DNA from 2 places in the Paenibacillus sp. Soil724D2 genome. Region 1 is predicted to be linked to the other one. Evidence: predicted binding sites of a transcription regulator. Region 1 holds the regulator's gene; the other holds the start of a gene.
What was found. Region 1 encodes Rex, which represses fermentation and respiration genes when NADH is low (regulators of the CRP and FNR family bind a similar motif). Its sites were predicted from a motif close to TTGTGAAATATTTCACAA; they were not measured.
Positions count from the first base shown of each region.

Region 2: adhE (bifunctional acetaldehyde-CoA/alcohol dehydrogenase) is a predicted target of Rex. The motif match lies at 2,864-2,881, and genes of this name have one in related genera.

Region 1 is NZ_LMRY01000060.1:209,181-217,360, forward strand. Features, by position in the region: gene ASG85_RS36085 (AAA family ATPase) at 1-1,433, opposite strand, end outside; gene ASG85_RS36090 (hypothetical protein) at 1,426-1,956, opposite strand; gene ASG85_RS36095 (DUF5590 domain-containing protein) at 2,072-2,566, opposite strand; gene ASG85_RS36100 (amidohydrolase) at 2,610-3,905, opposite strand; gene ASG85_RS36105 (DUF47 domain-containing protein) at 4,151-4,777, shown strand; gene ASG85_RS36110 (inorganic phosphate transporter) at 4,842-5,843, shown strand; gene ASG85_RS36115 (redox-sensing transcriptional repressor Rex) at 6,060-6,680, opposite strand; gene dinG (ATP-dependent DNA helicase DinG) at 6,683-8,180, opposite strand, start outside.
Region 2 is NZ_LMRY01000007.1:127,621-135,800, reverse strand. Features, by position in the region: gene ASG85_RS09730 (EAL domain-containing protein) at 1-1,268, opposite strand, end outside; gene ASG85_RS09725 (NADH:flavin oxidoreductase) at 1,498-2,628, opposite strand; gene adhE (bifunctional acetaldehyde-CoA/alcohol dehydrogenase) at 3,021-5,627, shown strand; gene pflB (formate C-acetyltransferase) at 5,653-7,911, shown strand; gene pflA (pyruvate formate-lyase-activating protein) at 7,933-8,180, shown strand, end outside.

The DNA of each region.
Region 1 (8,180 bases):
AAAATCGCAAAGGAATGTTCGAATACACTACGCTGCTGCTCTAAAAGCTCCTTTGTGCGAATCATCAGCGCATCAAGGATGATCGTATTCTCTTTCATGAGCTGATCCTTCGTCACCATATCACGGTCAATGATACCGAGGGAAGTAAGTCCAGAATCCATCATATTACGAACCATGGAAAGTGACTGCTCGAAATCGTTACGCGAACCTGTACTGCGTCCACCATAGAAGATTTCTTCAGCCGCGGCGCCGCCGAGAGCAATCATGATTTGCTGTTCAATATAATCCTTGGTGTACAAATAATGATCTTTCGGCGGATTATGACGCACATATCCCAACGCTTTCCCCCGAGGACTAACGGTAACCTGAGAAACAGAGCCAGGGCGAACAATTTCAGCAATTATCGCGTGACCTAATTCGTGATACGCAACCCGTTCTTTTTCCTCTTGCGCCGTTTCTTTATCCGTTCTTTCCCCCATCATTACTTTATCAATCGCAGAAGCAAGATGGTGCTGTTCGATAGCCAATTTATCTTCACGCATCGCATAAATGGCTGCCTCATTCAGAACGCCTTCTAGCTGTGCCCCAGAGAAACCAAAGGTTTGATCAGCGATCATATCCAATGAAACGCCTTGAGCTAGCGGTTTGTTTTTCACATGAATATCAAGAATGGATAGACGGCCTTTTTTATCCGGTAAGTCCACTTCAATATGTCGGTCAAAACGTCCAGGACGCAATAAAGCACTGTCGAGAATTTCTTTGCGGTTTGTTGCTGCAATGATCAAAATACGGGGAGCATCATTCGTATGAATACCATCCATTTCAGTTAATAGCTGGTTCAGCGTCTGATCGTACTCTCGATGTTGACCTCCATCACGTTTACCACCGATAACATCAATCTCATCAATAAAAATAATCGCATTGTCTTTGCCTTCTTTAACAGCACGTGTTCGAGCTTCTTTAAAAAGGTCACGCACACGGCTTGCACCGACACCGACGTACATTTCAACAAATTCACTTCCTGAAGCAGCCATATAAACAGAATTCGTATAATGCGCGGCCGCTTTTGCCATTAACGTTTTCCCTGTTCCTGGAGGACCAGTAAGCAGAATCCCTTTGAGTGGACGAATCCCTAATTTCTTAATTTCTTCATGCTTGATCAGAAAATCAAGAGCTTCCATCAATTCTTTCTTAGCACGATCTTGTCCACCGATCTCATCGAACGTCAAATACGAGGGCGTGCGATTTTTACTTTTACGATCACCGCCGCCAGCAGATATCCCGGCACCGCCGCGGCCTTTAATCATATAAAACAAGGAAACACCCAATACACTAACAAACAAGATAGGTATTACATTCACACCTAGAAAAACTAAAAAAATCAAGAGAACCGGTATAAATCCAATCCCAATTTCTTTATATATTTTACTCATTCGGCCACACTCCTATCTGGGAAGTTCTAGGTAGCATGATGAATTTGGTGGCATCACCATCTGTCAAACGAATATATACATAATTTTGATCCATTTCGCTGTCTACTTTCATAGTTGGAACTCCCTCAGCATATTTCTGCAGGGTTGTTGGAATATCTGCATAATGCTTCGTCTCCATCGCTTGTGCTACATCAAATAATGCTTTAGACCACCACTGATCCAGTTTCTCGGAAGGGGGGCTCTTCACATCTATATTTACAGTACGTTTACCGATAATGGATGCACCGTCTGTATGAATACGTTCGACAACATTTCTTAAATTGGCGTCTGGGTTTAGACTTACTTGTATGTCAACTTGGTTGTTATCTAATTTCATCGTTGAGCTTGTCACACCGGGAACTTTGCTAATGATATCAGATAATGGATTCTCCATAGCTAAACTTGTGTAAGCGAACCAACCACCGAATAACACTCCAGCAGAGATAATAACACTCATGACGACAGGTAAGAGACGTAGCTTCATCAGTCAACGTCCCCCTTTCTATTTCGTATTTTGTTGCCTCGATTGCTATACGATGAGTATATCACGCTATATATACAATAACCTTATGAAATGAGTGGAAACAACAAAACTCAGCCTAATGCAGGCTGAGCCGATACGTGTCCATATAGAGTCCATCTTTGAATTTGTAATAATCATAGAAATAACGTGTAGCGCTGTTTTCTTTCTTTTTATAAAAGACTTCCCAGACATAATCGTTACCAAGCTTACCTGGCAGAACACGTTCTATTTCAATCTCTGGAGCTTTTTTAAACATAGTTTCTCGAACTTGCGTCTCGGTGAACGCTTCAGCTGTCATCTCAGCATGTATACCTTTGTCAGAAACCCAAACAATGACGCCTTGACCCAACTTATCTTCACCATAAACGATTTGAAGTGGCTCATCTCCATAGAAGAAATCCACCTTGGTGGCTTTCGTCATAATACTTTTCTCATATGCTGTTTCTACCGCTTTGCGCTTATTGTCCCAGTGCTCATTCTGAACATTTAAGTAAAAGCGGCTAAGCACTACACCTAGTGTCAAAATAATAAATACACCGAACGTTATGATCCTTGTTCGCTTTGCATTCATGAACGCAAGCTCACCTCCCCAGACGAACTTACAAGGAAATCACTTAGCCAATGAGCTTATCAAAGCATTGTTCAAACTCACGCTTAATTTTTTCTTCATCAAGTGTTAAACATTCACCCTTGCGGACAATCCAATTTCCGTCTACACACACATCAACTACATCTTTTGCACATGCGGAGTAAATAATATGTGACACGAAGTCCGTTTTCGGAAGGAAATGAGGTTGGTCAATATCCAGTGCGATAAAGTCTGCTTTCATGCCCGCCTGAAGGAGGCCTACATTGTCTAACCATACTGATTCTGCACCCATTTTTGTTCCCATTAGAAGCGCTTCTGCAGCAGGCACAGCTAGAGGATCGCCAGAAACACCTTTGTGAATCAGCGCGGCAAGTCTCATTTCTTCGAACATATCCAAGTTATTATTGGAAGCCGCTCCGTCCGTTCCAAGCGAAACCTTCACGCCTGCACGAAGAAGTTCAGGAACTCGGGCAACACCGCTCGCAAGCTTCAGATTGCTTCCTGGGTTATGGGAAATACGAACATCATACTGCTTAATTATACTGATTTCTTCATCTGTCAGATGAACACCATGCGCGATGAGCGTCGGTCTGCTGAATACGCCATGCTTTTCTAAATGTGCAACGGGTCTCAAACCGTATTGATCAACATTTCCTTGGACTTCACGGCTTGTCTCCGACATATGGGTATGAATGGGCAGGTTTAAATCATGGGCCACTTGAACAATCCGCTCTATAAAGTCAGGTGGACATGTATAGGGTGCATGTGGAGACATCATGGTTGTGATTCTTCCATTCGCACCGCCATGCCAGTTTTTTGCGAAATCGGTAGCTTCTTTCAATTTAGCATCTTGTACTTCCGGTGGACAAAGACCAATAATTCCTCGGGTCAGAATACCGCGCATACCTGACTCTTCAACGGACTTAGCAACTTCGTTCATATGGTCATACATATCTACAAAAGTCGTCGTACCGCCTTTAATCATTTCTAGAATAGATAACTGCGTCCCCCATTTCACATCTTGGGCGCTGAATTTGGCTTCCATCGGCCACATTTTCTCTTCTAACCAAATTTGGAGAGCAAGATCGTCTCCGTATCCGCGTAAAAGCGACATCGCTGCGTGACCATGCGTATTCACAAGACCAGGCATATAAAGCTTGTTCGTGCCGTCAATCACTTCGTCATAATTTTCCCGAGGTTCAGGTATTGCCTCACCGATGTATGTAATTTGGCTGCCCTCTATAACCATACAGCCTTTGATGGACGATTTCGCTTCATTATTTGAGATAAAAATACCGTTCATAATTAATGTTTTTTTCATACTAAAAAACCCTCTCTATGCTCATTCTATTAATGACATTGCTTTTTAAACTTTACATCTTCGGGCTTGTAAAATCAAGGAAGCTAAGAGATGTTAAGAAATTGTTAAATGTCACGGAATTTTCGTTGCTTTCGAAGCAATTGTTATGATACTTTTAACTTTGTGAGTTTTTTCAACCATTTGGTCTGTTTATCTTATATATTCGATCAAAACTTAGTACATATAGTAAAATATAGGAGGATTATATGACAACGTTATTCACGAAAAAGAATGAAGTTGATTTCTTACAACTTCTCATCCGTGCTGCAGAGAACGCATTGCAAACTGCTCAACTATTTCGCACAGCTATGATGGGTGATAAACCGCCGATTGAGTATGTAAAAGCCATCAACGATTTAGAGCATGCAGGCGATTCCATTACTCACGAAATTTTCAAAGGTTTAAACAAAGTATTTATTACTCCGATTGATCGTGAAGATATTATGGTTCTAGCCTCCAAAGTGGATGACGTAACAGATGGTATTGAAGCTACAATTGCTCGTTTCGACTATCTTTCTGTATCCCATACAGATTCTTATATGAAAGAGTTTTCGGCTGTCATTGTAGACTCTTGCCAGCATATGCTGGATGCGTTCAAGCTTCTAGCGAAGAAAAAATACATGCAAATTCCTGAGCATACGGTTGCTATTAATTCCCTCGAGAATGACGGAGACCGTTTGATGCGCGAAGGAATTCGCCAAATTTTCATCACACGTAAAGACCTCTACGAAGATTTTAAATTAAAAGAAATTTATGAGCGTTTGGAAGAAACAACAGATGCTTGTGAAGATGTAGCCAATATCCTTGATAGCGTTGTACTTCGCTATTCATAAGGCACAATCGTGTCTTATGTGTACGAAGATAGTTTTCCAAATGGAAAACTCTTAGGAGGAAATCATGTTAACTTATTTAATCGTCATCGTTGTGCTTGCCTTACTTTTTGATTTCATTAATGGATTTCACGATACAGCTAATGCTATTGCAACTTCCATTTCCACGCGTGCCTTGAGCCCGCGTGTTGCCATCATTATGGCTGCCACACTCAACTTTGTCGGAGCCATGGTTTCCTCTAAGGTTGCCAAAACCGTTGGAGGAAGCATAGCCAATCCTGCCAAAATTGAAAACGGGGTTGAAATCGTCATCGCTGCCTTACTTGCAGCTATTATCTGGAACTTGTTGACATGGTATCTGTCCATTCCCTCATCTTCTTCTCATACACTCCTTGGTTCTCTAGCTGGAGCTGTCATTGCTGGTGCTGGGGTTCATGCGGTGAATTGGGGTGGTTTTACCCAAATTATTATCATTTTGCTTTTATCGCCTATTATCGCTTTCGCCCTTGGTTACCTAATTATGATCTTAATCAAGTACATTGTAATATGGTCGGGGAATACATCAAGATCAAAGCTAAATCGCGTGTTCCGTACCTTGCAAATTTTATCTGCGGGATTACTCTCATACTCCCACGGTGGAAACGACGCACAAAAAGCAATGGGCATTATCGTGTTTGGTTTAGTCGCAGCTGGTGTTCAAACAGATTTGGAAGTGCCGCTGTGGGTGAAAATTGCTGCCGCTTTAGCAATGGGACTTGGAACATCCATCGGTGGATGGCGAATTATTAAAACCGTTTCTGGTAAGATTGTTAAAATCGAGCCGATTAATGGCTTTGCATCGGACTTAACGTCATCACTCGTTATTCAATTCTCTACACACTTGGGTAAACCATTATCAACGACGCATGTTATTTCCTCCGCGATTATCGGGACAGGCAGTGTCATGCGCTTCCATGAAGTTCAATGGGGCACGGTTGGCCGCATGTTAATCACTTGGATTATTACGATTCCAATCAGCATCGCGCTCGCATTCTCGATTTACTTCGTGCTGTTCAGACTCATATTCTAAAAATAAATAGGCTGTCTCAAGAGTAACATTATAGATGTGTGGGACAGATCCAATTGTTTAAAAATTCGAATGAAAAAGGAGCTAAGCGGCTTGTATGTGCTTAGCTCCTTTTTTTATATGAATCCACAATTGTTCTTTAATCCCTATTCGCAATTGAACATCTTAAACCTATAGCCCATCTACTGTCACGAAAGCTTGAAAGCTGGATGTGGCTTTCTAATCCAAATAATAAGCTAAACTTTGCAATTCTGTTGTAAAATCCGCATGATGTACACGCACCTCAGGAGGAACTTTAATAATGACCGGAGCAAAATTCAATATCGCTTCGATCCCGCAGTCTACGAATTGATTGGCTACATTTTGAGCTTCGTTCGCAGGAACGGTAATGATGCCGATACGAACGCCTAATTCAGATAGAACCTTCTTCATCTCATGCATCGGTTGAACAACTAAATTGTTAATCGACTCCCCTGCCTTGCTTGGCATTGCATCAAAAACGGCGACAATCTTCATATCATTCCGTAAGTAAGTATTATAATTGCATAAAGCGCGGCCTAGGTTACCCGCTCCAACAAGAGCAACTTGAATATGTCGATCCAGCTTCAGGATCTGTCTAATCTTCTCAATCAAGTAAGCAATGTCGTAGCCGATTCCCTTTTTGCCAAATTCCCCGAAATAAGCCAAATCCTTGCGAATCTGTGCCGGATTCAGATCGAGCTTTTGACCCAAATCCTGCGAAGATACCGTCGAGACATTTTTCATTGCAAGTTCATTCAGAAAGCGTAAATAAATGGGCAGCCTCCGAACGACGGCTTCCGATATTTTTTGTGTTTTCAACGCTATGCCTCCCCCATCCACTCTTCAATCCTAGGTAACATTTGCTCGGTCGTCATATGCTCAATCTTCGGACCAGGCAATGAATAAAGGAAGTGCTTGCCATAATACGTATCAATGACACGAGTATCATAGATGATAACGATGCCTTTATCGGATGCACGTCTAACAAGTCGGCCAAAGCCCTGCTTAAATCGAATGACAGCCTGCGGCACAGAAAATTTCATAAATGGATTCTCGTTGCGCTTCTTAATATTTTCACACTTAGCCTCAACAAGAGGGTGATTTGGCGGTTGAAACGGCAATCTTATAATAGCAAGACAACTTAACGCATCTCCTGGAATATCGACACCCTCCCAGAACGAGCTGGTGCCCAGAAGGACACACATTTTGTTATCTTGGAACATCCGGGTCAGTTTACTCCGATTACCGCTGTCGACCCCCTGCCCGAGCACGGTAATTCCATGTGGCTTCAAGAGATCCTTCATGCCGGCATAAATTTGCTTAAGCATACGATTCGAAGTGCACAAAATCAACATTCGTCCTTTGGTAATTCGCGCAACATCACTGAGCGACTCAATAAGTGCGTTGATAAAAATAGGATCACCGGCACCTTTGATTGTTGGGAAGTTCCGCGGAATGACGACGAGAGCTTGTTCTCTATAATTAAAAGGAGATGGCAATTGAACAGTTTTCAGCTTGCCCGATTCTTCATCCTCAGGGATAACTAACCCTAATTGATCCGCTGAATATTGAAAAGATTTATTAACAGACAACGTCGCGGAGGTCAGGATAATACTGTCTTTGGTCTCAAAGAAATGCTGCTGCAGCAAACCACTTACATCCGTAGGCACCGATACGAGCTGCAGTGACTTCGATTTGGCATAGGTACCCGCTTCCATCCAATACACATAACCCTCATCAGCCATTTTCATAAAAAAGTGCAGGGCATCTCGATGGTTGTATAGCTCCTTTACCGTGCCATTCAAATCAGTGACTAAACCTTGGACTCCAAAAACTTCCTGCATGTCCTTCACTTCATTTAACAATTTATCAAGCGTGCGCAGTAAATCATTCGCATTCAAATAAATATTGTCTTCCATGATCAAAAGCTCTCGCCATTCGGGTGGAAGCGTTTCGGGCTTCATCCGCAGTACGTATTGTGAGTTTTCCGATTGCGAAGGATCGCTCCTAGAAGATAACAGCTCATAGAGCGCTTCACTAAGCCGATCCCAATCCTCTTTGATTTGCACGATTTTGGGAAAGAGCCCATCGATAGTTTGACTCCAAGCGGCCGCGCGTTCCTGCTGCTCATCCGATTTCTGCAATCGAAACCGCAACATCGGTAATTGGCCACTTCGATTATCTTTATATAGCCATAGCAACGAATGATAAAATGCGGAAGAATGCAGCTCAATTCCAAGATGCTTACTGGCCACTTCTTCAAAGTGATGCGCCTCATCAATGACAAGGTGCTTGTAAGCCGGTAGAAGGCGGTTCTCA
Region 2 (8,180 bases), on a different contig from region 1:
ACGAATGCAATCTCGCGAAAATCATCCCATAGAGGATCATTCCCAATATCAGAAACTATGATTTTGGTATTGTAGAAAGCGGCTGTGCCGCATGAACCTACGGCGGGTCCTATTTCCACTCCATCTATCGCATGAATATAGGATTCTGGCAGGTTTGGTGCTGCATAATGTTTCAACCGTTCGTTTTCCAATAAAAGAATCGAACAAATAGCGCCGCTTTGTTGTTCGACTAATTCAATAATTCGATGCAAAATATCAGCAATGAGTTTTCCTTTTGCTATCATTTCCAATATATCATTTTGACCTAATAAGTTATCTTGTACTAACTTCCGATCCGTAATGTCGCGGCCAATAACAATGAGCCATTCTCGGTTTCCGCTATGATCAAAAAGGGGCACTTTGGTATATTCAACCATCATACTTGCACCATTGGAACGTTTAATTTCTTCCTCGAAAATGATTGCTTTTCGTGCCTGCCAAGCTTCTTGATCCGTTTCTTCACATGTAATGAACATTTCTCTGTAAAATTCATTGGTTTTTTGGAAATCGCTGTTCGTTTTACCTTTGTAGGTATCTTGATCTAACTCAAATAGTCGAAGAACCGTATTGTTCGCTTCGATCCATCTACCTTTTCCATCTTTAAAAACAACAATGTCAGGCATAGTATGTATTAATGTTAGTAAATTCTGCTCGCTTATTTTTAATTTTTTCTCTTCCAACAATCGTATTAGCTCAGCAGATGCCCTAAACGAGAAAATTTTCATAATCGTTTCTGCAAGAGACCGGTCATGAAGAGGTTGATCATTCATCACAACAAGGATGCCAATTACAGTACCATTGACATGTAAAAGAGGAATCCCCAGATAGCTTTGAATATCAAATTTGGTCAAATCTGAGTCCAAAGGAAATATATGCTGCACACAATCTTGATAGCAGCACAGACGCTTTTCATTTACAACATTTTCACAAGGGGTATGTTCCAGATTATATTCAAATTGCTCTATCATTGCTCCTTGCTTGTACATGGCGATTGTTTTTGCACAGTGATGATCAACTTCAGCAATGAAAGCATAAGAGCATTTTAAAACGCGAGCTAAATATTGTACCAAGTGAATAAAAAAGCTTTCTGCGCCATCACCTTCAATACCCTGCTCTATATCGAGAATGGTTTTTTTGAGGTAATCATTTTCATTCTGTAAGGCAATGAAAGCTTCAGCAGTATTACTTGGTTTAAGGTCTATATTAGGGCTATTAAATTGCTTTTTCATATGTTCTCCTGAAGTAGTTAATAGTACCTATAAAATTCGACAAAAAATGATAAACTCCTTCCTCTGAGGCGCTTAATCGAACGACGCGCCTAGCGCTGATGGGAGTTGACAATAATCTGGAAACTGGAAACGCAATCTATATATGTTAGGGCTGAGTTTATTTTTAACCACATGGCTGGACATAAAAAAATGACTCCCATGAATAGGAGTCATTCTAGGACACCCGTAATTAATAGAGTGTTCTGGTTGATTCAGGAGTGAAGGGCAGAAGTTCATTCATGCGGCCATCGCGAATCTTGTTGGCCCATTCGGGATCATGCAGCAAAGCGCGGCCGACAGCGACCAAGTCAAATTCGCCTTGTTCCAATCGCTCCAACAGATTCCCAAGATGCACAGCATTCGCTCCTGCGCCTTCATGGAATAGCTTTGTGAATTCAACATCCAATCCGACGGAGCCGACGGTGATGGTCGGTTTGCCTGTTAGCTTCTTAGTCCAGCCGGCAAGGTTCAGAGAGGAGCCTTCAAATTCAGGTTCCCAGAATCGTCGGGAAGAGCAATGGAACAGATCGACACCGGCATTAACCAATGGAGCCAAGAATTGCGCAAGTTCCTCCGGTGTGTTCGCTAACTTGGCTTCATAATCAGAACTCTTCCATTGGGAGAATCTGAACACGATAGGAAATTCGGGGCCGACTGCACGTCGGCAAGCCTCGATGACTTCAACAGCGAATCGGGTGCGGGCAACCAAGCTTCCACCATAGTGGTCAGTACGCTGATTCGTTTTCTCCCAGAAGAATTGGTCAATTAAGTAACCGTGTGCGCCATGCAGCTCGATACCGTCAAATCCGATTCGTTTAGCGTCGGCAGCAGCTTGCGCGTATGCAGCGACAAGCTCGCCAATTTCTTCTATGGTTAGCGGTTCAGATACCTTCTCTCCCGTCAAATCGAGTCCGGACGGACCTACGGGAAGCACCTCAGGATTCGGTTCGCTTCCAACATTGCGTGCCATCCCTACATGCCATAGCTGCGGAATGATTTTACCTCCTGCCTCGTGTACGCCGGCTGCTACTCTTGCCCAACCTTGCAAGGCAGCTTCGCCGTGGAAATTCGGCCAGTTCGTGCTTGCGCCAGCAACCGGATGGTTGATGAGCGTTCCTTCTGTCACAATGAGTCCGACACCGTGCTCGGCCCGACGGCGATAATAATCCGCAACGTTTTGTCCCGGAACCCCCCCAGGCGAGAATCCACGTGTCATGGGGGCCATAACGATTCGGTTGGCCAATGCCAAATGTTCCGCACGGAAAGGCTCGAATAAGGAATGTGCCGAAACGGAGCTAGCAGGGCTATTCTGATTTGTCATACGTTGATCTCCTTTAAAACATCATTTCATCGAAGGAACCTTGGCTCCAGCGGTGATAAGCTTAGAATACCATAAATTCAGACTAAGTTCATTGGAATACATTATTTATTAGGTGAAGCGGTAAAAAGGAGGAGTGATCCTTCTTTTTTATGCATGAAAAAGAAACTCTGTTTTTTTATGAAAAACGAATGGGGGCGCACGCTGTAACAAACTGTCGCCTTACTTGCAAATTAGCATGTGAAAATATTCACAAATTGTTCAAGGAATTAATCATTCTAACCCCTCATCTTGTGATTTTTGTCATAGTTAGGGGTCTTAATTAAGTTTACTCTAAAGGTAGAACAACAAGATAACGGCTTCACATGGATTGAAAATAAAGGAGTGAATGAACCATGACAACAAAAGAAGCGAAGATGATTGAACAGATTTCTGCTCAAGACGAAGTTAACGAGTTGGTAGCCAGAGCGAAGGTAGCTCAACAGCAATTTCTGAAGTTGGATCAAATGCAGGTTGACCAAATTATACAGCAAATGGCATTAGCCGGCATCGATAGGCACATGGTTCTCGCTAAGCTTGCTGTGGAAGAAACCGGTCGGGGTGTGTACGAAGATAAAATCACCAAGAATTTATTTGCTACGGAATATATCTACCACAGCATTAAAAATAACAAGACGGTTGGTGTGATTGAGGAAAACTCGTATGAGAACTACCGAATGGTGGCTGAGCCCGTGGGCATTATCGCTGGTGTGACGCCTGTCACCAATCCGACTTCGACGACGATGTTCAAGTCATTAATCGCGGCAAAAACCCGCAACCCAATCATATTCGCCTTCCATCCATCTGCACAGCAATCCAGCAGCGCGGCTGCAGCGACATTACTGGAGGCAGCTGTTAAAGCGGGCGCACCGGAGCATTGCATTCAATGGGTAAAGCATCCCTCTGTGGAAGCTACCCAACTGTTGATGAATCATCCGGACGTAGCGCTAGTTCTTGCAACGGGAGGCTCATCGATGGTGAAGGCAGCTTACAGTACTGGAAAGCCAGCCTTGGGTGTTGGACCGGGCAATGTGCCTTGTTTCATTGAGAAAACGGCGAATTTGCAGCAAGCTGTGAACGACTTGATCTTATCGAAGACGTTTGACAATGGGATGATTTGCGCCTCTGAACAAGCAGTTATTATTGAAGAATCGGTTTACGCGGATACAAGAAAGTTGATGACTGAACAGGGTTGTTACTTCTTAAATAAAGAAGAAACGGAGGCTGTTTCCAAATTAGTGATTAACGCTGAGAAGTGTGCGGTTAATGCGGTAATTGTAGGTCAACCTGCTCCGAAAATCGCTGAGATGGCTGGAATTAAGGTTCCTGCGGCTACGAAAATACTAGTCGCGGAATTAGCCGGCGTTGGTGAGGCATTTCCACTATCAGCTGAAAAACTTAGCCCTGTACTCGCTTGTTACAAAGTGAAGAATGCTGAGCAAGGCATTGATCGGGCTGTGGAAGTAGTCAAATTCGGCGGTATGGGACATTCCTCCGTCATTCATTCCCAGAATGCAGAGGTCATCCAGGCGTTCTCTAATAAGCTTCAAACAGGACGTATCATTGTCAATTCACCTTCCACTCACGGTGCTATCGGAGACATATATAATACAAACTTGCCTTCCTTGACACTAGGCTGCGGTTCATACGGTCATAACTCCACAACTTCTAACGTAAGCGCCGTGAATCTGATCAATGTGAAGCGCGTTGCTTACCGCACCGTTAATATGCAGTGGTTCAAAATACCGCCAAAGGTTTATTTTGAAAAAGGAGCTACACAGTATTTAGAAAAAATGCCTGACATTACACGGGTAATGATTGTTACGGATCCGATGATGGTAAAGCTTGGTTACGTAGAACGTGTGGAATATTATCTCCGCAAACGAAAGCTGCCTGTCTATATCGAAGTGTTCTCGGATGTGGAGCCTGATCCATCTGTTGAAACGGTGGAACGCGGCCGGGCACAGATGGCAAGCTTCCAGCCGGATTGCATTATTGCGTTAGGCGGCGGGTCACCGATGGATGCGGCTAAAGCCATGTGGTTGTTCTACGAATACCCAGATACTAGCTTTGATGCCTTAAAGCAAAAATTCATGGATATCCGTAAACGGGTTTACAAATATCCGCGTCTAGGGCGCAAAGCGAAATTCGTCGCGATTCCTACGACATCTGGGACTGGCTCGGAAGTGACGTCTTTTGCCGTGATTACAGATAAGGAGAAGGGCAATACCAAGTATCCACTGGCTGATTATGAGCTTACACCTGACGTTGCCATCATTGATCCTGATTATGTGTACAGCTTGCCGAAGACTGCCGTAGCCGATACGGGAATGGACGTCCTAACTCATGCCATTGAAGCGTATGTGTCCGTAATGGCGAATGATTATTCCGATGGTTTAGCGATGAAAGCCATCCAGTTGGTATTCCAAAATCTAGAGAAATCGTTTGCCACAGCAGATCCTATTGCACGTGAGAAAATGCATAATGCTTCAACAATCGCAGGTATGGCCTTTGCAAATGCCTTCCTAGGCATTAATCACAGCTTGGCGCATAAATGGGGCGGAGAATACCACACCGCACATGGACGCACAAACGCGATTTTGATGCCGCATGTGATTCGCTATAATGCCCAAAAACCGACGAAATTCACTTCGTTCCCGAAATACGATCACTTCATAGCCGATCAACGCTATGCGGAAATTGCGCGTATGCTAGGGCTACCAGCAAAGACAACGGAAGAAGGAGTAAACAGTCTTATCGAGGCTATCCGTAAGCTGAATAAAATCCTGGGTATTCCTGAGAAATTCCAGGATTTGGGGTTCAATGCGGAACAATTCGAGACGCGTGTAGATTACTTGGCGGATCGGGCGTTTGAAGATCAATGTACAACAGCGAATCCTCGGATGCCGCTTGTGACTGAGCTCGCTGACGTTTATCGCAATGCTTTTTACGGAAAGTTTTAATCGGGAAATTGAAGGAGGAACCATCATGGCAATACGAGAAGATGAATTAAAAACAGGTCGTTGTTGGGATGGGTTTGTTAAAGGGAAATGGGAAACGGCCATTGATGTGAAAGATTTTATCGATAAAAATATAACGGTTTACGAAGGAGATCATTCCTTCTTGGCAGGTCCTACAGAAGCTACAGATGAGCTGTGGCTCCTAATCAGTATGCTAACGCGCAAGGAGAGAGAAAATGGTGGTGTATTGGATATCGATGTCCAGACGGTGTCCACAATTACATCGCATGCACCTGGCTATATCGCACAGAGCAAGGAGAAAATTGTCGGTTTGCAAACCGATGCTCCACTGAAGCGATCTGTACAACCTTTCGGCGGTATACGCATGGTTATCGATGCTTGTGAAGCATATGGCTTTAAGCTGCCGGAAGAAATTATACAAGTGTTTACAGATATTCGCAAAACGCATAACCAAGGTGTGTTCGATGCGTACACCTCTGAGATGAAAACAGCACGTAAGGCAGCAATCATTACGGGTCTGCCGGATGCCTACGGACGCGGTCGCATTATTGGCGATTACCGACGTGTCGCTCTATATGGTGTAGACCGTCTGATCGCGGAGAAAAAGAAAGATCTTCTGCAGCTGGAAGTGGACTCGATCACAGAAGATGTCATCCGGCTGCGTGAAGAGCTTTCCGAGCAAATTCGCAGTTTGGGTGAATTAAAACAGATGGCCAAAAATTACGGATACGATATTGCGAAGCCGGCAGTAAATGCTACTGAAGCGGTTCAATGGTTATACTTTGCTTATTTGGCAGCCATCAAGGAGCAGAACGGAGCGGCGATGAGCCTTGGACGCGTATCGAGCTTTCTTGATATCTATTTCGAAAGAGATCTATCGGATGGAACATTGACGGAAGTAGAGGCGCAGGAGCTTGTTGACCATTTTGTTATGAAGCTTCGCATCGTCAAATTTTTACGTACCCCCGACTATAATGAGCTTTTCAGTGGAGACCCTACTTGGGTAACAGAATCAATAGGCGGTATGGGACTTGACGGCAGAGCGCGAGTGACGAAAAATTCCTTCCGCTTTCTGCATACCTTATACAATCTAGGGCCTGCTCCTGAGCCGAACCTGACCGTGCTGTGGTCGACCAGGCTGCCTGATGGCTTCAAAGCTTACTGTGCCAAGGTATCGGCTGAGACCAGTTCGATTCAGTATGAGAATGATGACCTGATGCGGCCTTATTATGGGGATGATTACGGTATTGCATGCTGTGTCTCCGCGATGCGCATCGGCAAGCAGATGCAATTCTTCGGCGCGCGCGCCAATCTGGCCAAGGCTCTGCTTTATGCCATTAATGGCGGTGTGGATGAGAAGCTTGGGATACAAGTAGGACCCCGGTTAGCTGCCTTGACTTCTGATATTTTGAACTATGAAGAAGTAGTGGAGAAATTCGATTCCATCATGGAGTGGCTCGCGAAGCTGTATGTGAACACCCTTAACGTTATTCACTATATGCACGACAAATACTGCTATGAGCGGATAGAAATGGCTCTGCACGACCGTGAAATTGTACGTACCATGGCAACAGGTATCGCTGGATTATCTGTTGTTGCTGATTCGCTCAGTGCGATTAAGTATGCAAAGGTACGCCCGGTCCGCAATGAAAATGGCATTGCAGTCGACTTTGAAATTGAAGGCGAGTACCCGCAGTATGGCAATAATGATGAGCGCGTAGATGCCATTGCCGTTCAATTGACCGAAACGTTTATGAATAAAATCAGGAAGCATAAGACGTATCGCGGAGCAGTGCCAACGATGTCCGTTTTGACCATTACATCTAATGTCGTTTATGGGAAAAAGACAGGAAGTACTCCGGATGGGCGTAAAGCCGGAGAGCCCTTCGCACCAGGAGCGAATCCCATGCATGGACGTGATCGGAAAGGTGCATTGGCCTCATTGGCATCTGTTGCTAAGCTTCCCTATGAGCATTGCCTCGATGGCATATCCAACACGTTCTCGATCGTACCGAAGGCACTTGGCAGGGAAGAGGAGTCACGCATCTCGAATCTTGTTTCCATGCTCGATGGCTACATGGCCAATTACGGTCATCATCTAAATATTAACGTTTTTGACCGTGCAAAGCTGCTGGATGCAATGGAGCATCCGGAGCAATATCCACAATTGACAATTCGTGTTTCCGGCTATGCAGTGAACTTCATCAAGCTGACCAAGGAACAACAGCTTGATGTGATACATCGTACTTTTCACGGCACGATGTAATATAAAGAGGGGAGCAGACCGATGAAAGGACGCATACATTCCTTCGACTCCTTTGGCACCGTTGATGGACCAGGCATCCGCTTTGTTCTTTTCATGCAGGGCTGTGCGCTGCAGTGTAAGTACTGCCATAATCCGGATTCATGGGAAATGAATACAGGCAAGCAGATGGATGTAGAGGAGATTCTAAATGAGATTGAGCCTTACCTCGAATACTATCGCCGTTCAGGTGGGGGAATTACGGTAACGGGCGGGGAGCCAACCTTGCAGGC